2 regions of the Streptomyces sp. NPDC031445 genome follow, and region 1 is predicted to be linked to the other one. Evidence: predicted binding sites of a transcription regulator. Region 1 holds the regulator's gene; the other holds the start of a gene.

Region 1 (4,663 bases):
GAGATCGCCATCGCGAACCTCCTGACCGAGCTCCTGCCCGTGCTCGACGACATCGGCCGCGCGCGGGAACACGGCGAGCTGGTCGGCGGCTTCAAGTCGGTGGCCGAGTCGCTGGAGACCGTCGCGGCCAAGATGGGCCTCCAGCAGTTCGGCAAGGAGGGCGAGCCCTTCGACCCGACGATCCACGAGGCCCTGATGCACAGTTACGCGCCGGACGTCACCGAGACGACCTGCGTGGCGATCCTGCAGCCCGGGTACCGCATCGGCGAGCGCACCATCCGCCCCGCGCGGGTGGCCGTCGCCGAACCGCAGCCCGGCGCGCAGACCGTCAAGGCCGAGGACGCCGAGGAGGCGCCGGCGGCCGACGACAAGGAGAACGGTGGCCCGGACGAGGGCTGACGGGAACACTGACGGGAAGGAGGGGCGTCGAGGATGAGCACCAAGGACTTCATCGAGAAGGACTACTACAAGGTCCTCGGCGTCCCCAAGGACGCCACCGAGGCCGAGATCAAGAAGGCGTACCGGAAGCTCGCACGCGAGTTCCACCCGGACGCCAACAAGGGCAACGCCAAGGCGGAGGAACGCTTCAAGGAGATCTCCGAGGCGAACGACGTCCTCGGCGACCCCAAGAAGCGCAAGGAGTACGACGAGGCGCGCGCGCTGTTCGGCAACGGCGGCTTCCGCCCGGGGCCGGGCGCGGCCGGCGGCTCCTTCAACTTCGACCTGGGCGACCTCTTCGGAGGCGCCGCCCAGGGCGGAGGCTTCGGCGGCGGACTCGGTGACGTCTTCGGGGGCCTGTTCAACCGCGGCGGCGGCGCCGCGGGCACGCGGACCCAGCCCCGGCGCGGCCAGGACATCGAGTCCGAGGTCACGCTGAGCTTCACGGAGGCCATCGAGGGGGCCACGGTGCCCCTGCGGATGTCCTCCCAGGCGCCCTGCAAGGCCTGTTCGGGCACCGGCGACGAGAACGGCACACCGCGCGTGTGCCCGACCTGCGTCGGCACCGGCCAGGTCGCCCGGGGGTCCGGCGGCGGCTTCTCGCTCACCGACCCCTGCCCCGACTGCAAGGGCCGCGGGCTGATCGCCGAGCACCCCTGCACGGAGTGCAAGGGCAGCGGGCGCGCCAAGTCGTCGCGCACGATGCAGGTCCGCATCCCGGCGGGCGTCACCGACGGGCAGCGGATCCGGCTGCGCGGCAAGGGCGCGCCCGGCGAGCGGGGCGGACCGGCCGGCGACCTGTACGTGGTCGTCCACGTCGGTGAGCACCCGGTGTTCGGACGCAAGGGCGACAACCTCACCGTCACCGTGCCGGTGACGTACCCCGAGGCGGCCCTCGGCGGTGAGGTGCGGGTGCCGACCCTCGGCGGCCCGCCCGTCACCCTGAAACTGCCGCCCGGCACGCCCAACGGCCGTACCATGCGCGCCCGGGGCAAGGGCGCGGTCCGCAAGGACGGCACCCGCGGCGACCTCCTGGTCACCGTCGAGGTGCGTGTCCCGACGGACCTGTCGGGGAAGGCTCGTGACGCACTGGAGGCGTATCGCGAGGCGACCGCGGGCGAGGACCCGCGGGCGGAGCTGTTCGAGGCCGCGAAGGGAGCTTGAGAGTGATGGACGGCCGTCGACGCGGTGACAATTTTCGTGGGCCGTACGAACTGACCGAGGAGACCCCGGTCTACGTCATCTCGGTGGCGGCCCAGCTCTCCGGACTCCACCCGCAGACGCTGCGCCAGTACGACCGCCTGGGCCTGGTCTCGCCCGACCGCACCGCCGGCCGGGGCCGCCGCTACTCGGCCCGTGACATCGAACTGCTCCGCCAGGTGCAGCAGTTGTCGCAGGACGAGGGCATCAACCTGGCCGGCATCAAGCGGATCATCGAACTGGAGAACCAGGTCACCGCGCTCCAGCACCGTGTCGCGGAGCTGGAGGCGGCCCTGGACGGCGCGGCGGCGGCGATGCAGCAGCGCGAGGCCGCCGTGCACGCCTCCTACCGGCGCGACCTGGTGCCGTACCAGGAGGTGCAGCAGACCAGCGCGTTGGTGGTGTGGCGGCCGAAACGGCAGCAGCAGGACTGACGCGCACAGGCGCACACGAAGAGGGGCCCGGATTCCGGGCCCCTCTTCGTGTCCGGTAACGGCCCGTGCGGGACCGTCCTGGATGTCCGGATCTTTGCCGTTCCCATGAACTCCCTTGACGTGGACGGCCCGTAAAGGGTCCTTGAAGGGGGTTTCGCGCGACCTTCACAGGTGCAGCGGAGCGTGCTGTTGCGCACTCGTTAAGTGATTCTTCTTGACGCCGGGTGTGGCCTGCGCGTTGTCTTTTCAGACACCTGGGCCGTATAGCAACGCCCACGTCCGGAACGCACCTGAAGTGAGCCCTCGCATGCGTCGTATCGCCATATCCGTGGCCGCGTCCACGATGACCCTCTCGCTCGCCGGCTGTGGCGTGCTGAACGTGACGGGGGACGGCGCGAGCGCGAGCCCGACCAAGGGCAACGACATCACGGTGGGCCTGCTGCTGCCGGAGAAGGCGAACACCCGCTACGACAGGTTCGACTACCCCATCATCAGGGACAAGGTGGCCGAACTCACCAAGAAGCAGGGCAAGGTGGAGTACGCCAACGCCGACGCGAGCGCGGCCCGGCAGTCCGAGCAGATGCAGCACATGATCGACGGCAAGGTCGACGTCATCCTGGTCGACGCGGTCGACGCGCACGCCATCGCCGGCGAGGTGAAGAAGGCCAAGGACGCGGGCATCCCGGTCATCGCCTACGACCGTCTCGCCGAGGGCCCGATCGACGCCTACATCTCCTTCGACAACGAACTCGTCGGCGAGGTGCAGGGCCGCACGCTGCTGGCGGCCCTGGGCCCGGGCGTCGACACCTCCGACAAGATCGTGATGATGAACGGCTCGCCCACCGACCCGAACGCCAAGCAGTTCAAGGAGGGCGCGCTCTCCGAGCTGAACGGCAAGGTGGACATCGCGGACAGCTTCGACACCGTCAAGTGGAAGCCGGAGAACGCCGAGGCCAACATGGCCAAGGCCATCGCGAAGATCGGCAAGGACAACATCGCCGGCGTCTACTCCGCCAACGACGGCATGGCGGGCGGCATCATCAAGGCCCTGAAGGCGGCCGGTGTCACCAAGCTGCCCCCGATCACCGGCCAGGACGCCGAACTGGACGCCGTGCAGCGCGTGGTGACGGGGGACCAGTACATGAGCGTCTACAAGTCCTACCCGGACGAGGCCGAGGCCGCCGCGCAGATGGCCGTCACCAAGCTCCAGGGCAAGGACATCCAGTTCGACGCCCTCACCCAGGACCGGGTGGACAGCCCCACCACCAAGGACATCCCGGCCAAGCTGGTCCAGGTGACCGCGCTGACCCAGCGCACCGTCAAGGACACGGTCGTCGCGGACGGCATCTACACCGTCGGGGACATCTGCACCGCCAGGTACAAGGCGGCCTGCACGGCGATCGGCCTGAAGTAGGACACCCGCTTTTCCACCCCCCGGCTCGTCGCGGTGAGCGGCGCGGACCGGTGCCGAAACCCGGACACACCCCCGCTTTCCGGTGGCCGCCGTGGAAGGAGCCGTGTTGCGGACCCGGTTCGGCGCCGCGCATAGTTGCGCCACGGAAGAGGCAGCACACCGGGGGTGGAATGGGCGATGGCCGGGCACGGGGCGGAGGAGCATCCTCACGGTGCCGACCGGCTGTGTGCAGCCGGGGACCGGGTGTACTCCCGTGCCGTGCGCCGGGGGCGGGTGCCGCGCACGGACGCCGAACCGGTGCCCTGCCTGCTGGAACTGGCCCTGCTGCACCCGGACCCGGACGACATGGAATGGCTGGTGCCGACCTCCCCGCAGGAGGTCATGACCCGGCTGCTGCGCGGGGTCTACGACGAGGTCAGCGCGAGCCAGCGGCGGGTGGGCTCGGCGGTGGCCGCGTTCGAGTGGTACGCGGGCCTGGGCAGGCGGCTGGACGCGCTGGCGGCGCCGGCCGAGGGCAGCGCCATCCGGGTCCTGGACGGGCTCTCCCGCATCCAGGCCGCGATGGACGAGGCGACCGAGGCGTGCACCACCGAGGTGCTCACCGTGCAGCCCGGCGGCATCCGGCGGGAGGCGGAGCTGTCCGAGGGCCTGCACCGGGCGCTGGCGCTGCGCGGCCGGGGCGTGCGGATGCGGGACCTGTACACGCATGTGGCCCGGCACGGCCAGGGCCTGCTGAACTACCTGGAGCTGATGGGCGGCGCCGTGGAGGCGCGCACCCTGGACGAGGTCATCGACCGGCTCATCCTCTTCGACCGCACGGTGGCGTTCATCCCCGCCAACACCGACCGCACGATGGCCCTGGAGCTGCGTCACCCGGCCCTGGTCGCCTATCTGGTGACGGTCTTCGAACGGCTCTGGCGCCTGGCGATCCCGCTCACGGCCCCGCTCCCCGACACCGGCATCGAGGGCATCTCGCACCGCGAGCAGTCCATCGCCGCGCTGCTCGCCGAGGGGCACCAGGACGCGGTCATCGCCGAGCGCCTGGGCATCAGCGTGCGCACCTGCCGGGCCCATATCGCGCGCCTGTCGGAGACCCTGGGCGCGGCCAGCCGTACCCAGCTCGGCGTCCGCATCGCCCAGGTCGGCCTGGACGGGCACAGGCCGCCCCTGCCGACCA
Region 2 (4,663 bases), on a different contig from region 1:
TGCCCGCCGATCCGGCTCCGGCTGATCCGTCAGGGCAGGACCCTGATCAGCGAGGTCTACGACGCCAGCGACACCACCCCGCACATGCGCCGGGCCCGGATCTTCGACGAGGGCGGCCGGGGCCTGCTGATGGTCGCCCAGCTCGCCGAGCGCTGGGGCACCCGGCACGACCGGATCGGCAAGACGGTCTGGGCGGAGCAGTCGCTGAGCGCGCCCTGACCCGGGCGCGCACAGGGCGAAGGCCCGGGCCTCCCTCACGGGACCCGGGCCTTCCCTCATCCGGCGGCGTCCGTCACGCCGCCACCGGAACCTCCGGCGCCGCGTCGCTCGTGGCGGGCGCGAGCGCCAGTTCCAGCACCTGGCGGACGTCGGTCACGGTGTGGACGTCGAGCTTGTCCAGCACCTCGGCCGGGACGTCGTCCAGGTCGGGCTCGTTGCGCTTGGGGATGATGACGGTGGTCACCCCGGCGCGCTGGGCGGCGAGCAGCTTCTGCTTCACGCCGCCGATGGGCAGCACCCGGCCGGTCAGCGAGACCTCGCCGGTCATGGCGACGTCCGTGCGGACCAGGCGGCCGGAGAGCAGCGAGGCGAGGGCCGTCGTCATCGTGATGCCCGCGCTCGGGCCGTCCTTCGGCACCGCGCCCGCCGGGAAGTGGATGTGCACGCCCCGGTCCCTCAGGTCGGCCACCGGCAGCTCCAGTTCGGCGCCGTGGCTGCGCAGGAAGCTCAGCGCGATCTGCGCCGACTCCTTCATCACGTCGCCCAGCTGGCCGGTCAGGGTCAGCCCCGCCCCGCCCGTCTCCGGGTCGGCCAGGGACGCCTCCACGAAGAGCACGTCGCCGCCGGCGCCGGTGACCGCGAGGCCGGTCGCCACACCGGGGACGGCCGTACGGCGCTCGGCCGGGTCCTGGGCGGACTCGGGAACGTGGTGCGGCCGGCCGATCAGCCCGCGCAGATCGCCGTCGGTGACGGTGAACGGCAGCTCGCGCTCGCCCAGTTCGTGCTGGGCCGCGATCTTCCGCAGCAGCCGTGCGATGGAGCGCTCCAGGGTCCGCACGCCCGCCTCGCGCGTGTACTCGCCGGCGAGCTTGCGCAGCGCGCTCTCGTCCAGCGTGACCTCGGCCTTGTCCAGGCCGGCCCGCTCCAGCTGGCGCGGGAGCAGGTGGTCCCGGGCGATGACGACCTTCTCGTCCTCGGTGTAGCCGTCCAGGCGGACGATCTCCATCCGGTCGGCGAGCGCCTCCGGGATGGCCTCCAGGACGTTGGCGGTGGCGAGGAAGACCACGTCGGACAGGTCCAGCTCCACCTCCAGGTAGTGGTCCCGGAAGGTGTGGTTCTGCGCCGGGTCGAGCACTTCGAGGAGGGCGGCGGCCGGGTCGCCCCGGAAGTCGGAGCCCACCTTGTCGATCTCGTCCAGCAGGACCACCGGGTTCATGGACCCGGCTTCCTTGATCGCGCGTACGATCCGGCCGGGCAGCGCGCCGACGTACGTGCGGCGGTGACCGCGGATCTCGGCCTCGTCCCGGACGCCGCCGAGGGCGACGCGGACGAACTTGCGGCCCATGGCGTGCGCGACGGACTCGCCCAGCGAGGTCTTGCCGACACCAGGCGGGCCGACGAGCGCGAGCACGGCACCGCCGCGCCGGCCGCCGATGACGCCCAGGCCCCGTTCGCCGCGCCGCTTGCGCACGGCCAGGTACTCGGTGATGCGTTCCTTCACGTCCTCCAGGCCCGCGTGCTCGGCGTCCAGCACGGCCTTGGCGCCCTGGATGTCGTACGCGGAAGCGCTGTCATCGGTTCGCTCGTTCCACGGCATCTCCAGGACGGTGTCCAGCCAGGTGCGGATCCAGGAGCCCTCGGGCGACTGGTCGGAGGCGCGCTCCAGCTTGTCGACCTCCTTGAGGGCCGCCTCGCGGACCTTCTCCGGCAGGTCGGCGGCCTCGACGCGGGCGCGGTAGTCGTCGGACTCCTCGCCGTCCTTCTCGCCGTTGAGCTCGCGCAGTTCCTTGCGGACGGCCTCCAGCTGACGGCGCAGCAGGAACTCGCGCTGCTGCTTGTCGACGCCCTCCTGGACGTCCTTGGCGATGGTCTCGGCCACGTCCTGCTCCGCGAGGTGGTCGCGCAGCTGCTGCGTGGCGAGCTTGAGCCGGGCTACCGGGTCGGCGGTCTCCAGCAGTTCGACCTTCTGCTCGGTCGTCAGGAACGGCGAGTAGCCGGAGTTGTCGGCCAGCGCCGGCACGTCGTCGATGGCCTGGACGCGGTCCACGACCTGCCAGGCGCCGCGCTTCTTCAGCCAGGTGGTGGCGAGCGCCTTGTACTCCTTGACCAGTTCCGCGACCTGGCCCGGCAGCGGCTCGGGAACGGTCTCCTCGACACGGGCGCCCTCGACCCAGAGCGCGGCGCCCGGGCCGGTGGTGCCGGCGCCGATGCGGACGCGGCTGCGGCCGCGGATCAGGGCCCCGGGGTCACCGTCGGCGAGCCGGCCGACCTGTTCCACCGTGCCGAGGACGCCGGTCTTGGCGTACGTGCCGTCGATGCGCGGCACCAGCAGCACCTTGGGCTTTCCGGGTTCGGAGCGGGCGGCGGCCTGGGCGGCCTCCACCGCGGCCCGCACCTCGGCGTCGCTCAGGTCCAGCGGAACCACCATGCCGGGCAGCACGACCTCGTCGTCGAGCGGCAGCACGGGCAGGTTCAGCGTGAACGCCGGTGACTCAGCAGCCATGATCTCCCCTTCGGCAGTCAACTTGAGCTATGCCGACTCAATGTTCTGGCGGGGCCTATTGTTCCCGGGGTTCTGTTCGCTCTGAGCGATCACCCCGGCCGACGGTGCTGAGCTGCGGAAACGCGTGCGGCCGCGGGCCGTTGGGGTGAGCGCGGCCCGGTCAGGCCGGGCGGTGCCACCGTCGGACCAGCGGCCAGGTCGCCACGCCGATCGTCAGGGCGATGACATGGCCCCAGTTCGTCAGCGGGTCCGCGTACGCCAGCAGGTCGCTCAGCAGCCCGCCGGCCGCCAGGCTCAGCAACGGCCAGCGCAGCCAGGGCCGCAGCAGGCCCGTCAGGGCGCCGGTGCTCGTGGCCACGCCGAAGCTGATGCCGTAGTCGAGGCGGTGCAGCGAGGTGTCGGGCAGGTGGCCCAGCAGGACGGCGAGGCCCACCGGGACCTCGGTGGCGAGGGTGGCCAGGACATGGCCGGCCAGGAAGACGCAGGCGGCCCGCGCTCCCCCTATCCGCCGCTCCAGCGCCGTGAGCACCAGCACGAACGCGACCGTGTACGGCGTGAGGACGCCGCCCGCGACCCACAGCGCGCTGGCGACCAGCACGAGCACGGGGGTGCGCACCAGGTGGGCCACGTCGGTGCTGGAGCCCTGGTGGAGCGAGTCCACGAGGCCGGGGTCGGCGTGGGCCGCGATCAGCGAGGTGACGGCAAGGAGGACCGCGTAGCCGAGGGTGAACGGGGTGCCGGCGGGGGTCGGCAGCAGGTGCCAGGGGCGGGGCGGCCGGTGGGACCGCGGGGCGGGCGGCGCGGGGGCGGAGGCCGCGGTGGCGGCGCGCTGGCGGGGCATGCCGTCCAGCAGGCCCGCGAGGACCGGGGCCGGGACGGCGGCCGTGCCGTCCGGAAGGGTCGTGCCCGGCGCGGGCGGGTACGCGTCCGGCGTGGGACCCGTCGTGCTCCGTTCCACGGTGAGTCGCTCCTTCCGTCGCGCCCCACCCTTCGTGCTCGGCCCGGCGCTGTCCATGACCGACGCCACACCGCGGCGGATTCACGGCGACCTCTCACCCGCCAGGCGGTTGCGCCCCCGGCCCGGACCACCACCCGTCCGTGGGTGTCCTGCGCAATTCCCGTGAACACCGCGCCCCGTTCCAGCAGGATGGGGGCATGACTGCCGTGTACGACACTCCCGTGGTCCTGGACCGGCGCGACGGCCCGTACGGCGAGGTGGTGCTGCGCAGACACGGTGCGCTGCTGCAGATCATCGCCAACGGCTGCTTCCTGATGGACACCTCGGACGGCCGCTCGGAGCGGCTGCTGGTCGACGCGGCCCGTGCCGCGCTGGACGGGCGGCCGGCGCCCGAGGTGCTGATCGGCGGGCTGGGCGTGGGGTTCTCGCTCGCCCACGCCGCCGCCGACCCGCGGTGGGGGCGGATCACCGTGGTGGAGCGGGAACCGGCCGTCATCGGCTGGCACCGGGACGGACCGCTGGCCGAGGTGTCCGCCGGCGCGCTCGCCGATCCGCGCACCGCGATCGTGGAAGCGGATCTCGTGCGGTACGTCAATGAGACGTCGGACACGTTCGACGCGCTGTGCCTCGACATCGACAACGGGCCCGGATGGACCGTCACCGAGGACAACGACAGCCTCTACTCACCGGCCGGACTCGCCGCCTGCGCACGGGTGTTGAGGCCCGGCGGGGTGCTCGCGGTGTGGTCGGCCGAACCCTCCCCGGAATTTGAAGGAAGCTTGCGGAATGCCGGGTTCCAGCAGGTGCGTACCGAAGAGGTGCCGGTTGCCCGGGGCGTTCCGGACGCCGTCCACCTCGCCGTCCGACCTGGATAGCGACAGCACGGCCGGTCACCGTAATGTGCTGCCCTGACGCCGATCATTCAAGCGTCAAACGCAGACATGGGATCACCCCACTGATTCCGGAAAGCAACAACAGGGGCG

Evidence for each region. Region 1 encodes HspR, which represses chaperone genes until heat shock. Its sites were predicted from a motif close to TTGAGNNNNNNNNNCTCAA; they were not measured.
Region 2: lon (endopeptidase La) is a predicted target of HspR. The motif match lies at 2,745-2,763, and genes of this name have one in related genera.

Annotation. Positions count from the first base shown of each region.
Region 1 is NZ_JBVIJO010000003.1:306,365-311,027, forward strand. It holds gene grpE (nucleotide exchange factor GrpE) at 1-399, shown strand, start outside; gene dnaJ (molecular chaperone DnaJ) at 433-1,602, shown strand; gene ACZ5DC_RS11660 (heat shock protein transcriptional repressor HspR) at 1,608-2,072, shown strand; gene ACZ5DC_RS11665 (sugar ABC transporter substrate-binding protein) at 2,380-3,486, shown strand; gene ACZ5DC_RS11670 (helix-turn-helix transcriptional regulator) at 3,664-4,663, shown strand, end outside.
Region 2 is NZ_JBVIJO010000011.1:196,769-201,431, reverse strand. It holds gene ACZ5DC_RS27415 (ATP-binding SpoIIE family protein phosphatase) at 1-219, shown strand, start outside; gene lon (endopeptidase La) at 293-2,722, opposite strand; gene ACZ5DC_RS27405 (rhomboid-like protein) at 2,883-3,680, opposite strand; gene ACZ5DC_RS27400 (spermidine synthase family protein) at 3,878-4,555, shown strand.